DNA from 4 places in the Paenibacillus favisporus genome. Region 4 is predicted to be linked to each of the others. Evidence: predicted binding sites of a transcription regulator. Region 4 holds the regulator's gene; each other region holds the start of a gene.
What was found. The regulator Rex, encoded in region 4, represses fermentation and respiration genes when NADH is low (regulators of the CRP and FNR family bind a similar motif). The targets are predictions, from matches to a motif close to TTGTGAAATATTTCACAA.
Positions count from the first base shown of each region.

Region 1 (4,489 bases), on a different contig from region 4:
TGAAGGGGGTGAGACGCATGACGACATCCAAGCATTATTCGGCTGCCAAGAAGTATATGAACCGCCGGGTAAAGATCAAGACGAAGTACGGAAGCACGTTCTACGGTAAGATCGTCAAGGTCAGCAGTTCCAAGGTATATCTGAAGGTTTCCTCGGTCTCGAGCAGTCCCGGAAAGGCGCATATCTCGTTTTTTCCTTTCATTCTGCCGCTCGTACTGTTTGATCTGCTGGTGATTGCGCTGGCGGACGGCCGTCACCATCATGTTCCGCATCCACACTACCCACACGGTCCGTATCCCGGCCCATTCCGTCGTCTATGATCGGACTTGGTTCTGCGGCTAACAACCGTTTACACCAGGCGGATTTCGACAAAACGGCTGGTAAATGTTATCCTTTTGTCGTAATTTCATACAAAAAATGAAGCCGCACGCATGCCGCATTAAAGCGCTCTACATCCGGCAGCTGCGGGTTTCCCGCTTTGGAAGGCCCCCGGAAGGGGGCTTTTTTATATTTCCGGCACTTGGCACTATTTCTCACTTTGATTCTGTCCCTCAGAAGTAGTACATTATTAATTGAAATCATAAGGAGGTTTCCGAATTAATGTTCTATGAAGACAATGAGAATTTGAGCATCATGACCTACACCTTGAATAGCGGCATTAAAGGAACTGTACCTTTATCCAATAAGCAGATTCAGGAATGGATCGAGTGCTATCGCACAGATGCGAAATTCATCACAGCGATCGGTAAGGAGTTTTTCGGCCTGAATCCGGAGCTGGTCGCCGATTTTAAAGTGCATAATCGGTTCTCCAATTACGCTGAACTGATCAAGCCCGTAGTATCTTCTTCGGAGCCCGACAACACGGATCAGCTCTCGAAGGCGTACGAAGAAAATCGGGTGTACTTCAAAGTCGATTGCAAATGCGGTACGACTTACACGACCTTTTCCCAATACTACACGACCAAATGGTATTGTTCCAAGTGCAAGGAAATCGTATTTTTGGACAAGAAGAAGGGCAGAGTGCCGACTGATAAGGGCGATGCCTGGTACATGACCAATAAATACTATGTGGCACGGGACTAGCATGATTTCACGAACGAGCCTGAAGCAGGCAACATATATAGAGGAACTGAAGAATTGGACGGCTGCGCCGAAAGGTGCGGGCGTCTTTTTTGTGCTTGAGGGGCCTCATTTTTAAATATTTTGTGACTAATTTCACAAAATCGAAGATTTGGGCTTTGTATTGTGACATTTATCACAATATTCGGATTCAAAGTCTGCCATGATACAGGAAGAAACGATGAAGCCAAGTTATCGGAACCTGTTAGGCGGGTTTTAAGAATAACGACAGGAAAGAGGGAAGAGACGATGGATGTAGTTATGCTCTCACGTATCCAGTTTGCCGCGACGACGATTTTTCACTTTTTTTTCGTGCCGCTGTCCATTGGACTGGTGTTCACGATCGCGATCATGGAAACGATGTATGTCGTCAAAGGCAAAGAAGAGTACAAACGAATGGCTAAATTTTGGGGGAAGCTGTTCCTGATCAACTTCGCCGTCGGCGTGGTGACAGGGATTTTGCAGGAGTTCCAGTTCGGAATGAACTGGTCGGCTTACTCCCGCTTTGTAGGTGACGTCTTCGGGGCGCCGCTGGCGATCGAAGCGCTGCTTGCGTTTTTCCTCGAATCGACGTTTATCGGCCTGTGGATTTTCGGATGGGAGCGCCTGTCCAAAAAGGTCCACATGATCTGCATCTGGCTGGTCGCGTTCGGCACGGTGATGTCGGCGTTCTGGATTTTGGCGGCCAACTCCTTTATGCAGCGTCCGGTCGGTTTTACGATCCATAACGGCCGCGCCGAGATGAACGACTTTCTAGCTTTGATTACGAACGGCCAGCTGCTGCTGGAGTTCCCGCACACGATTCTGGCGGCTTTTATGACCGGGGCCTTTCTGGTCACCGGGGTCAGCGCCTACAAGCTGCTGAAGAAGCAGGATACCGCCTTTTTCAAAAAATCTTTTGTCATCGCGGTGATCATCGGGCTTGTGTCCTCGATCGGCGTGGCACTGGTGGGCCATCAGCAGGCGCAATATTTGGTGAAGACCCAGCCGATGAAAATGGCTGCGACCGAAGCGCTCTGGGAAACGAGCAGCGATCCCGCGCCGTGGACGGTCACCGCATTTATCGATACGAAAAATCAGACCAATACCGGGGAATTCCAAATTCCCTACCTGCTCAGCTTCTTGTCTTACAGCAAGTTTTCCGGCGAAGTGACGGGGATGAAGGAGCTGCAGTCCCAGTATGAACAGCAGTACGGCCCCGGGGATTACATTCCTCCGGTGCGCACAACCTTCTGGAGCTTCCGCATCATGGTGGCCAGCGGCTCGCTGCTCATTGTGCTCAGCTTGTACGGCGTCTATCTTGCGGCACGCAAAAAGCTCGACAACCGCAACACCTGGTTTATGCGCCTGATGCTGTTTGCCATTTCGCTGCCGTTTATCGCCAATACGTCGGGCTGGATCATGACGGAGATTGGACGCCAGCCTTGGACCGTATTCGGGCTGATGACGACCGCCGACGGGGTGTCGCCGAGCGTCACGGCCGGTCAGGTATTGTTCTCCATCATTGCTTTTACGGCCATTTACGCCATTCTGGCGGTGGTCATGGTGTATCTGTTCGTCCGCGTCATCAAGAAAGGACCGTACGCCGACAACGCTGCTCATTCGAATGAGTCGGCCGATCCATTTGATAAGGAGGGAGTTCCGCATGCTGTCTCTCAATGAGCTGTGGTTTGTCCTTGTAGCTGTCCTGTTTATCGGGTTTTTCTTTCTGGAGGGTTTTGACTTCGGGGTCGGGATGTCCACGGGCATTCTCGCCAAAAACGATACGGAGCGCCGGGTGCTGATCAATTCGATCGGCCCCTTCTGGGATGCCAACGAGGTGTGGCTGCTGACGGCCGGCGGTGCGATGTTCGCCGCATTTCCGAACTGGTACGCGACGCTGTTCAGCGGATTTTACACACCGCTGGTGCTCCTGCTGCTCGCCCTGATCGGGCGTGGGGTGGCTTTTGAATTCCGCGGCAAGGTGCAGACCGCTGCTTGGAAAAAAACGTGGGATGTCGTCATCTTCATCGGCAGTCTGCTGCCGCCGCTGCTGCTCGGCGTCGTCTTCGCCGACCTGATCCGGGGGCTGCCGATCGACCAGGCGATGGAGATGAAAGCCAGCTTCTTCGGCGACATCGTCAACCTGTATTCCGTGGTCGGCGGGCTCACCATGGTAGTGCTCTGCCTCGTGCACGGACTGATGTTTACGACGCTTCGGGTCACCGGCGACCTGCAGGTGCGGGCCCGCCGCTTGGCGGAGGTGCTGCTTGCACCGCTGGCGGTACTGATCGCGGCGTTCGGGGCGATGACCTTTTTCGAAACGGACATTTTTGAGGGCCGTGCCTTCCTGCTGACCGTCATGGGCGTGGTGATCGTCGCCGCTTACGTGCTGGCCGCCGTCTTCATCGCTAAACGCCGTGACGGCTGGGCATTCGGCATGACGGGTGCCGTCATTGCGCTGACGATTGCCTTTTTCTTTGCCGGACTGTTCCCGAACGTCATGATCAGCTCGATCGATCAGGCGTTCAACCTGACGCTGACCAACGCCGCATCGGGTCCGTATTCCCTGAAAGTCATGACGATCGTGGCTTTATCCCTGCTGCCGTTCGTGCTTGGCTATCAGATCTGGAGTTATTTCGTCTTTCATAAACGGGTTCACGAGCAGAGCCATCTGGAGTACTGAGCACAATGGATAAGCAGCTGCTGGGTTACAAAGGGATAAAGCCCGTTTTCGCCGTCATGCTGCTCCTGACGGTTCTGCAAGGCGTCTCCATCCTGATGATGGCCAAAGGGCTGGCCGAGGCCGTATCGGCCCTGTTCGCCGGGGCGCCGCTATCCGGGCAGACCGGCAGGATCGCGATGTTCCTTGGTGCCTTCCTGCTCCGGCACGGGCTCGGACTGCTGCAGCAGAACATCGGCAGCGCGTTTGCGGACCGCACCGCGGCCGATGTCCGGGGGCGGGTGCTGCGCAAGCTGTTCCGGCTCGGCCCGCGGTTTGCGCGAACCGAAGGCACGGGCCATCTGGTCACGCTGGCGCTCGAAGGGACGGAGAAGTTCCGCAAATACCTGGAGCTGATCCTGCCCCGGATGGCAGGCATGTCCATCATTCCTTGGCTGATTCTGGCCTACGTCTTTTTCCGCGACATCACGTCCGGCGTCATTCTGCTGGTCTCCATGCCGATCCTGATCGCCTTCATGATCCTCATCGGGCTGGCGGCCCGCAAGCAGGCCGAGAAGCAGATGGACACCTTCCGGGTGCTGTCCAACCACTTCGTCGATTCGCTGCGTGGCCTGGAGACGCTGAAGCTGCTGGGGCAGAGCCGGGAGCACGGCGCATCGGTAGCCAAGGTGAGCGACCGCTACCGGACGGCGACGATGCGCACGCTGC
Region 1 covers NZ_JBEPLV010000005.1:320,596-325,084, forward strand. The annotation lists gene ABID47_RS22820 (hypothetical protein) at 18-320, shown strand; gene ABID47_RS22825 (hypothetical protein) at 601-1,083, shown strand; gene ABID47_RS22830 (cytochrome ubiquinol oxidase subunit I) at 1,369-2,781, shown strand; gene cydB (cytochrome d ubiquinol oxidase subunit II) at 2,765-3,784, shown strand; gene ABID47_RS22840 (ABC transporter ATP-binding protein/permease) at 3,790-4,489, shown strand, end outside.
Region 1: a site for Rex is predicted at 1,204-1,221, ahead of ABID47_RS22830 (cytochrome ubiquinol oxidase subunit I). Genes of this name have one in related genera too.

Region 2 (4,489 bases), 560 kb from region 4:
ACGTGATCGAACGGATGCAGTCCGGCGTCGACGATTCCTTCTGCCAGGCCTGCAAGGGCTACACGGACGAAAAAGACCAGATTTCGTGCTCCAAATGCTATTTGGACTATCCGAAAGGGGATTTCTCCTCATTCCAGGTCTATCTCAAAACAAGGGGCGAAGGCGTCGTTCCTTATGCAGCCAGCTATCATACCATCGACGAGGAGCGGGGAATCCGCGTGCTCATGCTGTTGGATCTGACTAAACAGCAGAAGACGCAGGAGATGCTCCAGCGCTCGAATCTGCTGAAATACGTCATTAAAGCGCAGGAGGATGAGCGAAAGCGGATATCCCGGGAACTGCACGACAGCGTCGCCCAGGAGCTGCTGAGCTCGCTTGTGGACCTGCGCGTGGTCAAATATATGGAGGTTGGCGAAGATGTGCTGAAGAAGCTGCAGCAGACTGAAGTGTCGCTGACTCGGCTGCTGGACGACATCCGCCATTTGTCCGTGGAGCTGCGGCCCGCCTCGCTCGATGACCTGGGGCTGGAAGCGGCGTTCCGCTCGCATTTCAAATGGATCGAGAAAAACTACGGCCTGCTCGTCGATTTCTCGGCGGAGCTGTCCGCGGCCCGTTACGGCAGCGAGATCGAGACCGTGGTCTACCGCGTATGCCAGGAAGCCGTCCTGAACGCGCTGAAATACGCCGGTACAGACGAGGTGCATGTCCGGTTATGCGAAGAGGACGGGGTCCTGCAGCTGACCGTCAAGGATGACGGAACCGGATTCAATATGAATGAGAATGAAGCCAAGGGCACCGGCCTTGGCTTATACGGGATGCGTGAGCGTGCCGAACTTGTCGGCGGCCAGTTCATGCTGTATTCGGCCATCGGCGGAGGGACGAAGGTGGAGCTGCGCATTCCGTGTTCAGAGGAGAACGAGAGGGAGAGGGAGACCGATACACGATGAAAATTGTCATAGCGGATGATCATGCGGTGGTCCGGAGCGGCTTTTCCATGATTCTGAACTATCAGGAGGATATGGAAGTCGTGGCGACGGCCGCTGACGGCATGGAGGCTTACGCCATGGTGGCAAAGCATCAACCGGACGTGCTGCTGATGGACCTCAGCATGCCTCCGGGCGAGAGCGGCCTGATTGCCACGGGCAAGATCAGCAATGATTTTCCCAATACGAAAATACTGATCCTTACCATGTACGATGACGACGACTATTTGTTCCATGTGCTGAAAAACGGCGCCTCCGGCTACGTGCTCAAAAACGCGCCTGATGAAGAGCTGGTCTCGGCCATCCGGATGGTACATAAGGGAGGAACCTACATCCATCCGCAAATGGCCACGTCCCTGGTTCGGGAGTATATTAAAAAGGACAGCGAGAGCGCGGATAACGATCCGTTTAACAGCCTGTCCCCACGGGAAATCGAGATTTTGCCGCTCATCGCCAAAGGCTACGGCAACAAAGAGATTGCGGAGAAGCTGTATGTCTCCGTCAAAACGGTGGAGGCCCATAAGGCCAAAATTATGGAGAAGCTGAACCTGAAAAGCCGCCCGGAGCTGGTGGAGTATGCGCTAAAGAAAAAACTGCTGGATTTCTAGCGTTTTTAAGGATACCGGGTGTTCCAGCCACAGGATATAGGGAAGTTCCCCTGACGAATTCAGGGAACTTCCCTATTATCTTTGTGAATATCGTCACGTACAATAAGGCATGGGGATCAATGAAGTCAGCCATTCATCACGTTCAGAAAAGGTGGTTGAAATGATCAAAAAAGCGCAGCTGCCGCTGCAGACGATGAATTTGGTGCTTGGATTTATGGTATGGGTTATCATTTCCGCATTGCTGCCGTTCATTCGGGAGGACATATCCATCCCGGCGGACCGACTGGCGATCCTGACCGCGATCCCGGTAGTGCTGGGCTCGGTGCTCCGTTTGCCGCTGGGATACTACGCCAACGTCCTGGGCGCACGGATCGTGTTTATCGCAAGCTTTATTCTGCTGCTGTTTCCGGTTTATTTTATCAGCACGGCCACATCCTTTAGGCATCTCGTGATCGGCGGCCTGTTCTTGGGTGTCGGAGGAGCCGTCTTCTCGGTCGGTGTCACCTCGCTCCCTAAATATTATTCGAAAGAAAAGCTGGGCTTGGTTAATGGAATTTACGGAATGGGCAATGTCGGTACAGCCATTACCACCTTTGCCGCACCTGTCATTGCTACGCAAATCGGGTGGGCGCGTACCGTCCAGCTGTATTTAATTCTGCTGCTCGCGTTTGCGGTGCTGAACGTATTCCTGGGTGACCGCAAAGAGACGAAGGTCAAAACGCCGCTCATGGAGCAGATCAAAGGCGTCTATAAAAACGATAAACTGTGGTATTTTTCATTGTTCTATTTCATCACCTTCGGTTCGTTCGTTGCGTTTACGGTATACCTCCCCAACTTCCTGGTTTCGAATTTTGAGCTGGCGAAGGTGGATGCGGGGATGCGCACGGCCGGATTCATCGTGGTGGCGACCTTCTTGCGACCGGTGGGCGGGTGGCTGGCGGACCGTTTTAAGCCGCTGTTCCTGTTAATGGCTGTATTCGTCGGTCTTACGATTGCAGCCATCATCTTGGCGTTCTCTCCGTCGATCGGCCTCTATACCGTAGGATGTTTAACCATCGCGGTAGGCGCCGGACTTGGCAACGGGATCATTTTTAAACTGGTGCCGCTGTACTTCAACAAGCAGGCGGGGATCGTGAACGGGATCGTGTCGATGATGGGCGGCCTTGGCGGCTTCTTCCCGCCGCTGATGCTTTCCTTTATCCATTCGGTGACCGGTCAGTATTCGATCGGTTTCATGGCGCTCTCCCAAATTGCGCTCGCCAGCCTCGTCATCGTCGTTTGGATGTATTACCAGGATAAATTGGCCGTTTCTTCGGAAGTGTTCAATTCCACAGGGCAAGGTATTCTCGTAACGGACCTGAGTGGAAAAATCCATGCCGTGAACCCGGCATTCACGAAGCTGACGGGCTACACGGAGGAGGAAGTGATCGGCAAAAATCCGAGCATCCTGAAGTCCGGCCGTCAATCCGGTGAATTTTACAGCACGATGTGGGCGGAAATCAAGGAGCGGGGAAGCTGGCAAGGGGAGATCTGGAACCGTCGAAAAAATGGCGAGGAGTATTTAGAGTTATTAATCATTAATGCCGTTAAAGATGATGCCGGAGACGTTATCCAATATGTCGGAACGTTCAGCGATATTACGAACAAGCCTACAAACGACCGCTATGGAGGCGGAAGTTCAAAGCTGAAAACCAGTCCGCAGCTGCAAGGATAAAGCGGGCTGAAGCATGTACGGCTATACGAAGGAGGAAGGAAACATGGCGGTAAACCCTCAGTTGGATCAGCTGGCAAGACCGATGCGCGACCTGCGGATTTCCGTGACAGACCGATGCAACTTCCGCTGCACGTACTGCATGCCGAAGGAGATCTTCGGGGATGACTATGCCTTCATGCCCAAGGAGCAGCTGCTGTCATTTGAGGAAATTACACGGGCAGCCAAGGTATACGCATCGCTTGGCATACGAAAGATTCGCCTGACCGGCGGTGAGCCCCTGCTGCGTCGTGGACTTCCCGAGCTCATTCGTATGCTTGCTGCTATTCCGGGGATTGATGATATCGGGCTGACGACGAACGGCCTACTGCTTGGGGGGCAGGCAGAGAGCCTCTATCATGCCGGGCTTCGGCGGGTGAATGTAAGCCTGGATGCGCTCGATCCGGAACGCTTTGGCCGTATCAACGGAAGGGGCATTCAGCCGTCTGTCATTATCGCCAGCATGGAACGCTCCCGCAGCATCGGAATCGAGGTTAGAGTAAATATGGTCGTGCAGAAAGGCCTCAACGATCAGGAGATCGTCCCGATGGCGGCTTTGTTCAAAAAACTCGGCATCACGCTCTGCTTCATCGAATTTATGGACGTGGGAAATGACAACGGCTGGCGTATGCAGCAGGTCATGACGAAGCGGGACATCTTCGAACGGCTGGGTGGCGATGCCGAGCTGATGCCGGTCTCTCCGCGCTATCCCGGGGAAGTGCCCAAACGGTACCGCTACAGAGACGGGGATTGCGAGGTTTGCTTTATCTCGTCCGTATCGGAAGCATTCTGCTCCTCCTGCACACGGGTCCGTTTGTCTTCGGACGGTAAAATGTATTCCTGTCTGTTTGCCTCCAAAGGGTTCGATCTCCGAAGCCTGCTGCGATCCGGCGCATCGGATGAACTGCTGCTTGCGGCCATCCGCGGCGTGTGGGAGAAGCGGGAAGACCGGTATTCGGAAGAGCGAACGGAACAAAGGGCGATGAGCAGAAAAAAGATTGGTATGTCCTATATCGGCGGCTGAGCGGCCTGAACCCAAAGGCGTGAACAGCCAGCCATGGAAAAGGAGCAGAAGGTGTATGAAAAAAATAAGCATGGTCATTCCACGGGAGCACGGGGGCTGGGCGATGGTCAGCATTCCCTTTATC
Region 2 covers NZ_JBEPLV010000001.1:1,221,143-1,225,631, forward strand. The annotation lists gene ABID47_RS05730 (sensor histidine kinase) at 1-947, shown strand, start outside; gene ABID47_RS05735 (response regulator transcription factor) at 944-1,591, shown strand; gene ABID47_RS05740 (nitrate/nitrite transporter) at 1,752-3,305, shown strand; gene moaA (GTP 3',8-cyclase MoaA) at 3,349-4,365, shown strand; gene ABID47_RS05750 (YwiC-like family protein) at 4,421-4,489, shown strand, end outside.
Region 2: a site for Rex is predicted at 1,673-1,690, ahead of ABID47_RS05740 (nitrate/nitrite transporter). Genes of this name have one in related genera too.

Region 3 (4,489 bases), on a different contig from region 4:
AGAGGGATTTTCGGAGTCAAAATCCCCAATAACACAAAAAAATGAGCCCTTCAGCGAAGGAGCTCCAAATCAGATTAGACATATGAAAGGGTTTACAATAGGTATTATAGTATAAATCTTCCTGATTGAAAACGCTTTTTTATCCTTTAATTTCATTTTATCTCATGTGGGCTGTGTATCGTATATCTCTTGTACCTCATGTTCTTATATTACCTTCATGTCCTTTTATCCCCACACCCTTATATCCTCATATCCTCATGTCCTAGATTTCACATGTTTCTCATTACATGTTTTTCACCACATATTTACTAAGTTTTTCACATCTCCGCCAATTATTTTTAAATTGGGTATTGCCAAAACTAATATCATTAGTTATTATACTAATATGATTAGTTTTGAGGAGGAGTTATCCATGAAAATGACGACCGTTCAGCAAGTAACCCAGGTTGCTTTTATGCCCCGCTTGTTTCCCGTTAATGTGTATCTGATTGAAGAAGAAGACGGGTTGACCCTAATCGATGCCGGCATGCCTTTTAGCATAAAAGGCATCCAGCAAGCCGCCGCCCGCTTAGGCAAACCGATCGTAAGGATCGTTCTTACTCATGCGCATGGTGATCATATCGGGGCATTCGACCTGCTGAAGGCGGCTCTTCCTCAAGTGACGACTTATATTTCCCGCCGCGACAGCCGCCTCCTTGCAGGCAACAAGGAGCTCGAGCCCGGCGAGCCGCAGGAGCCGATCCGCGGAGACATCCCCGCCCCGGGCAAGGTCACCACGAAGCCTGACGTGCTGCTGGAAGACGGAGACCGCATCGGGTCGCTGCTGGCCGTCGCCTCCCCCGGACACACGCCGGGACATATGGCGTTCTACGACACGCGCAGCGGCGTACTCATCGCGGGCGACGCCTTTCAGACCCGCGCGGCGCTGGCCGTATCCGGCCATATGCAGCCGCTGTTCCCTTTCCCGGCGATGGCCACCTGGAGCAAGGCAACTTCCATCGCCAGCGCCAAACGGCTGGCCGGTCTGAATCCGACCTGGCTGGCGGTCGGCCACGGCAAAATGATTCCGCAGCCGACCGATAAGATGGCTGTCGCCATTTCCCGGGCCGAAGAGGCCTTGAAGAAGGGGGCGGTCTAATGGTGCGCCGCATGGGGCTTGATCGCGAAACCCTGCTGATTGCCGCGGCCGAACTGGCCGATGAAGCCGGATTGGATAACCTGACGCTGTCCGCTTTGGCCCAGAAGCTCGGTGTCCGCTCCCCTTCCCTGTATAACCATGTGAACGGACTACCGGACCTGCGCAGTGCGCTTGCCGCCTATTGCATGCAGCATCTGGTCGATTTGATGCGCGATGCGGTCATCGGCAAATCGGGCGAGGAAGCGATTCTGAGCTTGAGCACAAGCTACTTGACATTTGCCCGCCAGCGCCCCGGCCTCTATGAGGCCTTTTACAAAATCGAAGCGTCGGATTCCCCGGAGACCGGAAAGCTGGGTGAGCAGCTGTTGAGCATCTTTATCCGGGTTCTCGAACCCTACGGTCTCGGGGAACAGAACACCTTGCATACGATCCGCGGTCTGCGGAGCCTCCTGCACGGCTTCGCCTCCCTGGAACAGAACAATGGCTTTCAGATGAAGCTCGATTTTGACGAGAGCCTGCATTTTGTTATGAGAGCCTTTCTGAAAGGACTGGAATCCGGCGCATAACTGCCCGGCAGGCTTGCCCTCAAGGCCCGGTAAAGATGTCATATGACGTTCAAGTTTACTTCTCTATTTGTGTGATATACTATTAGATGTGATAAATGATATTGACAAGAGGGGAGTCCTTGACGTGCCTCATATCAGTCCCTTGTATTTGCAAATTGGAACGACCGTGGGGACGTTGGTTTTGGCCCTGATGACCATATTCATCCGTCTCAAGGCGAGCCACAGACCCGTTACGATAAAGAAAATATTAATTCCGCCGATGGGCATGGCGACCGGTTTCCTGATGTTCGTCGCCCCGGCCGTGAGAATCCCGCTGTGGTGGGCGCTCATCGCCTTTTTAGTCGGCTGGTTCCTGTTCTCCTATCCGCTGATACGCAGCACCAAATTTGAAGTAAGCGGAGGACAGGTCTTTGCACAGCGCTCCAAGAGCTTTATCATTATTCTCTTCGCCCTGCTGGCCGTCCGGATGCTGCTGCACCAGGTGATTGAGGAATATGTATCGATTCCGCAGACCGGCGCCCTGTTCTTCATTCTGGCCTTTGGCATGATCCTCCGCTGGCGGATTTTCATGCTGAGACAGTACCGGAAGTATGCGCCCGCTGCCTTAGAATCGGTATCCGATCCCTTAAATCCGGCGGAATGACCCCATGATCGATACTAAGCCAGATTTGAACGTCTTCCACGCAGGGTTTCCTGCCCGGGGCAAACGATAAGCCAATTTCCTTAAGATAAGGAGATTGGCTTTTTTGATATCAGAAGATTTCCTCAAAAAATAAACCCGCCAATGCATAACGCCAGGCCGTTTGGAAAATGCTTAAAACGAATGAAATAAGCGGGTCCGCTGCGCTGGACGCCCTGCCTGCAAGCTCTTTTCCAATCGATGGCGGCGATACCATGTATATTTTTTCACATTTCTTTCGTAAAGTGGTCCTTTTTACGATCATTTATGTTAACATTAGGAGGACGATAGTGACTAGGCCTTTTCGGACGGAAAAGGTCTTGTGGCTTGTAGATACTCCTTCGAAGGGAGTCTATGAGCTCCTTTTCATTATAAAAATACTTAAGCACAACTGCTTACGCAAAGGAGAAATGGACATGTCAGAAGCAATTTCTGAACAAGAGACACAAAACGTGTCTGTCGGCAAGGAACAAAACGACGTGCTGGACCAGCTGCTCAAACCTGAGGTGCAGGAATCCCTTACGATTCTGGTCGACCAGCTTCCAAAGCTGACTGAGCTTGTGAATCTATTGACAAAGTCTTATGACTTCGCTCAAACCGTCGCTACCGACAAAGTGCTGAAGAGCGACACCGTCGGCGCGATCACCGAAATTGTGGAGCCTGTGAAGCATTCGGTGAAGAACATCGCCGCTACTGTCATCGAAGCGAAAGACCGCGCTGAAGACAGCAACGAAGTGATCGGTCTTTTTGGTCTGCTTAAAATGCTGAAGGATCCGCAAGCTCAAAAAATCTTCCGGTTCCTGAACGCTTACCTTCAAATCTCTGCGGAAAAAGCAAAACAACAATAATCTTTTATACATCTAACCAGTAAGGACGGAGGAAAAACCATGTCAAAACATATTGTCATTTTGGGTGCCGGTTACGGCGGCTTGCTTGCCGCTCTGACCGTACGCAAATATATGAACAAAGATCAAGCACGGGTTACGGTCGTGAACCAATACCCTACGCACCAAATCATTACCGAGCTGCACCGTCTGGCTGCAGGCAGCATTGCTGAGAAAGCGATCGCTATGCCGCTCGAAAAACTGTTCAAGGGCAAAGAAGTCGACCTGAAGATCGCAACGGTCAACTCTTTCTCCGTAGACAGCAAAGAAATCAAACTTTCCGACGGTTCCAGCCTGTCTTACGACGCTTTGGTTGTCGCACTCGGAAGTAAAACGGCTTACTTCGGCATTCCAGGGCTCGAGCAGTACAGCTTCGTGCTGAAGTCTGCTGAAGACGCGCTGAACATTCATAAGCACATCGAAGACCGCATCCGCGAATACTCCAAAACCAAAAACGAAGCTGACGCAACGATCCTCATCGGCGGCGGCGGCTTGACCGGCGTTGAGCTTGTCGGCGAAATCGCTGATATCATGCCTGGTCTGGCTAAAAAATACGGCGTAAATCCAGCCGAAGTGAAGCTGCTTTTGGTTGAAGCCGGCCCTAAAATCCTGCCTGTGCTGCCTGATCCGCTCATCGAGCGCGCGCAAAGCAGTCTGGAAAAACGCGGCGTAACCTTCCTGACAGGATTGCCTGTAACAAACGTGGAAGGCAACGTGGTTGACCTGAAAGACGGTCAAAAGATCGTAACCAACACCTTCGTATGGACAGGCGGCGTGCAAGGCAACCCGCTCGTAGGCGAATCCGGCCTCGAAGTGAACCGCGGACGCGCTACCGTCAACGAATTCCTGCAATCCACTTCCCATCCGGACGTGTTTGTGGCTGGGGACAGCGCCGTTGTATTTGATCCAAGCGGACGCCCACAACCGCCAACCGCGCAAATCGCTTGGCAAATGGGCGAGCTGATCGGCTACAACCTGTATGCCCTGCTCGAAAACCATGCGTTCGAAACATTTGCTCCGGTGAACTCCGGTACGCTTGCAAGCCTTGGCCGTAAAGATGCCGTGGCTACCATCGGCGAAAGCAACACGGCCCTCAAAGGTCTGCCTGCATCCCTGATGAAGGAAGCAAGTAACATCCGTTACCTGTCTCACATCAAAGCTCTCTACACTTTGGCTTACTAATCTGTAAACCATCGTTTGACGCATTAAACCAAACAGCCCT
Region 3 covers NZ_JBEPLV010000004.1:470,781-475,269, reverse strand. The annotation lists gene ABID47_RS20005 (MBL fold metallo-hydrolase) at 413-1,138, shown strand; gene ABID47_RS20000 (TetR/AcrR family transcriptional regulator) at 1,138-1,704, shown strand; gene ABID47_RS19995 (CcdC family protein) at 1,829-2,347, shown strand; gene ABID47_RS19990 (helical membrane plugin domain-containing protein) at 2,800-3,231, shown strand; gene ABID47_RS19985 (NAD(P)/FAD-dependent oxidoreductase) at 3,271-4,449, shown strand.
Region 3: a site for Rex is predicted at 2,599-2,616, ahead of ABID47_RS19990 (helical membrane plugin domain-containing protein). Genes of this name have one in related genera too.

Region 4 (4,489 bases):
GCTGAAGCGGGCTTCTGAATTTTACTGAAAAACGCTATCCTCTAATTATAGTACAATCCGGGCTGTTCGTCATATATATCTCTTCAATACAAATAAGAGTATATCACATTGTATATACTAAATCGAAGGTAAAGTGTGAATATATTTTAAATATTATCCTTTGTAAGCCAAAGAACCCCATTTGAGGATGGGGTTCTTTCTGCATGATATGGCCGTTTAAACAAAATTATCGATTGGGCAGCGTGAACGGGCTGCCGATTTCCGCTCCGTCGCTGAACCGGTAAAATTGATAGTAATAGTGATCTTTCACCTTGTAGAACAGCTGCCATACGTATTCTCCGTTATAAACACCCGGTACGAGGCGCATATCTTTAATGCCGGGAATGGAGCTTTTGATTTTGGCCTTCATCTTCTCTTTGGACATACCGCTGCTCAAAAGCTCTTGATGCACGGTATTCTGGCCTTCCTTGGGTTTTCCCTGATCGGTGAACTGCACCCAGACCATGACCTCCTGGCCCGTCTTGTTCGTCCCTTCCACGACCCAGTAGATGCTGTTCTGGTCCCACACAGACTTTTGGGCATCAGTGACCGACACGATTCCGGCTTCCTGCTTCGCTTTGGCAATAGCGGTGTCCTTTTCGCTCCATTGATCCTGCAGCACGTAAATAAAATAACGGTAAGCGCCGAAAATGATCAGCAGCAGGGCGACAATGCCGAGAAAGATCCATTTTTTCTTGTTCTTCAACCTGAACTTCCTTTCTGAAAGGTGAGCTAATCATCCCGGTCTTAGCGGGAGAGAAGACCTTCAAAAGCCGCTTGGGCTTCCCTGCGGATGCGTTCCTCGTCCAAAGTGAGACAGCTGCCGTGCTTCACGACCTGCTTCCCGTCCACCCAGACGTGCTCAACGTCCTTCGCGCTGGCCGAATAAATGACGTGTGAAATGAAGTCCGTACGCGGCAGAAAATGAGCCTGATCCGTATTCACGGCAATAAAATCCGCCTTCATCCCGGCCTCTAGTGCACCGACTCCCTCCAGGAACAAGGATTGGGCTCCGTAGATCGTGCCCATACGCAGCGCTTCCGCGGCGGGAACCGCCGTCGGATCTCCCGAGACGCCTTTATGTATCAAAGCGGCAAGGCGCATTTCTTCAAACATGTCCAAATTGTTGTTGCTCGCCGCACTGTCGGTTCCCAGGGAAACCGTAATGCCTGCCTGCATCATGTCGGTAACGCGGGCCACACCGCTCGCCAGCTTCAGGTTGCTGCCAGGGTTGTGTGATACCGTCACGTGGTGCTTCGCCAAAATGTCGATTTCCTCATCTGTCAAATGGACCGCGTGTGCCAGAATCGTCGGCCGTGAGAACATGCCGAGCTTCTCCAAATGAATCGCCGGACGCGTTCCATAATCGCGTACATTCTGCTCCACTTCCGCCTTGGTCTCCGACATATGCGTATGCATCGGCAGATCCAGGTCATGCGCCGCCTGAACGAACTTCTCAATAAAATCAGGAGGGCATGTGTACGGGGCATGCGGAGAAATCATCGCTGTGATCCGGCCGTCTGCCTGCCCGTGCCAGTCCTTGGCGAACTGAATGGCTTCGTTCAGCTTGTGCCGCTGCACATCCTCCGGGCACAGACCGATGACACCGCGGGTCAGGGCTGCGCGCATGCCGGATTCAGTCACCACTTTGCCTACCTGATCCATATGATCGTACATATCGAGGAACGTCGTCGTGCCGCCCTTCAGCATTTCAAGCACGGACAGCGAAGTCCCCCAGTAGACGTCACTGGACGTGAATTTCGCTTCCATCGGCCACATTTTTTCCTGCAGCCATTCCTGGAGCACCATGTCATCTCCGTAACCGCGCAGCAGCGACATGGCGGTATGTCCATGGGTGTTGATCAGGCCCGGCATAAAAAATAAATGCGTGCCGTCGACGACCTGTACGCCCTCCTCCAGCTGCGGCTCCTCTTCACCGATATAGGTGATGCGGTCGCCCTCAATGACCATCCAGCCATGCAGTACAGGCTGCTCCGGCCGCAAAACGGCAAAGCTGCCGTTCTTGATTGCCCATTTAGGATTGGCGCTCCGGCTGCTCGAGCTCTTCAAATTGTCCGTCATCTTCCGTGTCGTCCTTTCCGTTGTTCAAATAATAAGCGAGGCTGAGCAAATCCGTCGTAAAATCGGCGGCGTGTATCCGAATGCTTGCCGGTGCCTTCAGAATCGTCGGTGCAAAATTCAGAATCGCCTCGATCCCGGCCGCGATCAGCTGATCGGCGACGTTTTGCGCTTCGAAATCCGGGACGGTAATGATCCCGATCCGGATATTTTTGCTTTGTATCGTTTCTTTCAGCTCATCCATGGCCTGTACCGTCAAGGTGTTGATGCGCGTGCCGATTTTGGACGGATTGGCGTCAAACACGGCTACGATCTTCATATTTTCCTTCAGGTAAAAGTTATAGTTGGACAAAGCTTGACCAAGATTCCCCGCTCCAACCAGCACCGCGTTGATCTGCTGGTCCAAATTCAGAATTTGACGGATCTTCTCGATGAGATAGGACACGTCATACCCTATCCCCTTACGGCCAAAATCCCCGAAATACGCCAAATCCTTGCGGATCTGCGCCGGGTTGAGATCCAGCTTCTGCCCGAGCTCCTGGGAGGAGACCGTGGCCACCTCCCGTTTGTTCAGCTCATTTAGATATCTAAGATATATAGGCAATCTGCGGACAACCGCCTCGGATATTTTCTCCGATTTCATGCATGTTCCCCCTATTGAACGGCTTGAATATTTATTTGGTTATATAGATTGAACTAAAGTTTTGCATTGAACTTCCTGTTCTAACCGCTTTAGTTCATTCTATCTAATGGACTCATTTAAGACACACCGTCCTGATGAAGCCATTCAGAGATACGCGGAACCATCTGGTCTGTCTGCATATGCTCCATTTTCGGTCCAGGCAGCGAGTACAGGAAGTACTTCCCGTAATACGATTCAATGACGCGCGTATCGTATACGATGACGATGCCCCGGTCATGGGCGGTGCGGACCAGCCGCCCGAAGCCCTGCTTGAAGCGGATGACGGCCTGCGGGACCGACAGCTTCATAAACGGGTTCTTCTTCTGGCGCTGCAGCAGCTCGCTCTTCGCTTCCACCAGCGGATGGTTCGGCGGCTGGAACGGGAGCCGGACGATGGCCAGGCACGTCAGTGCTTCACCCGGGATGTCAACGCCTTCCCAGAAGCTGCTCGTTCCAAGCAGCACCGAAGCGCTGCTGTCCGTAAACCGCCGGATCAGCTTCGTGCGGCTGCCGCTGTCTACGCCCTGTCCAAGCACGGCGATGTCGCTTTGTGCAAGGGCTTCTTTCAGCGGCTCGTATACCTGGCGCAGCATGCGGTACGAGGTGAACAGCACCAGCATCCGGCCGTGGGTCGCGATCGCGGCGTCCGCCAGTGAGCGGGCCAGCGTTTCGACAAACAGGGCGTCCCCGACGCTTCCCTTCACGCTTGGAAAATCCCGCGGGATGACGAGCAGCGCCTGGTCCCTGTACCGGAACGGGGACGGAAGCTGGACCGTCACAAGACGTCCGCTGTCCTGGTCCTCCTGCAGTCCAAGGTTATCGATCATATACTGGAACGATTTATCTACGGATAAGGTGGCGGACGTCAGGATGACGCTCTTTTTCTTGTCAAAAAACAGCTCCTTGAGCTGCTTGCTGACGTCAACCGGAACAGCGTACAGCTGGAGCGATTTGCTGCGGAAATGGCCGCTCGCTTCCATCCAGTACACGACGGTTTCGTCGTTCAGCGTCATAAAGAACCGGAGATTCTCCCGCTCGGAGCTGAGGTCCTTGAGCAGCCCGCCGATATCGGTGATCAGGCTGTCGGAACCGTAATCATCCTGCTCCTCCTTGTATTCGGCCAGCATCTTTTCGCCTTTGCGGACGATTTCCCCTACCGTGACAAAAATCTGGTTTTCGAGCGCCGCCAGCGTCTCCCACTCTTTCGGCTTTTTCCCCGGCTGAAGGCGTAGCGTATACTGGCCGCCGTCGCCGGGAGCAGCGTCGCTCCGTTCCGGAAGCAGGCCGAAGAGCAATTCGCTCAGCTTGTCCCAGTGCTCTTTGACATCGACCAAATCCTCGCTCATCCGGTCGATCACGGCGGTCCATTCACCGGCCTGCTCATAGGCCGACGATTGAAGCAGCTGGCGAAGCGCCGGCAGCTGCCCGCTCCGGGCGTCCTTATAGAGCCGTGTCAGCGTATGGACGACCGTAAAGTACTTCAAATGTAGTCCGAGATGCTTGCCGGCAACGTCTTCCAGGTGATGGGCTTCGTCGATCACGAGCCGCTCGTAGGAAGGCAGCAGCTGATGGCCTGCCTTGACGTCCGTAAACAGCTTGGAATGGTTCGTTATGACGACATCCGCGATTCCGGCTTCATGCTTGGCCCGGTGGTAATAGCACTTGCGGAACCAAGGGCAGGCACGGCCC
Region 4 covers NZ_JBEPLV010000001.1:662,424-666,912, reverse strand. The annotation lists gene ABID47_RS03265 (cell wall elongation regulator TseB-like domain-containing protein) at 227-745, opposite strand; gene ABID47_RS03260 (amidohydrolase) at 787-2,121, opposite strand; gene ABID47_RS03255 (redox-sensing transcriptional repressor Rex) at 2,075-2,761, opposite strand; gene dinG (ATP-dependent DNA helicase DinG) at 2,878-4,489, opposite strand, start outside.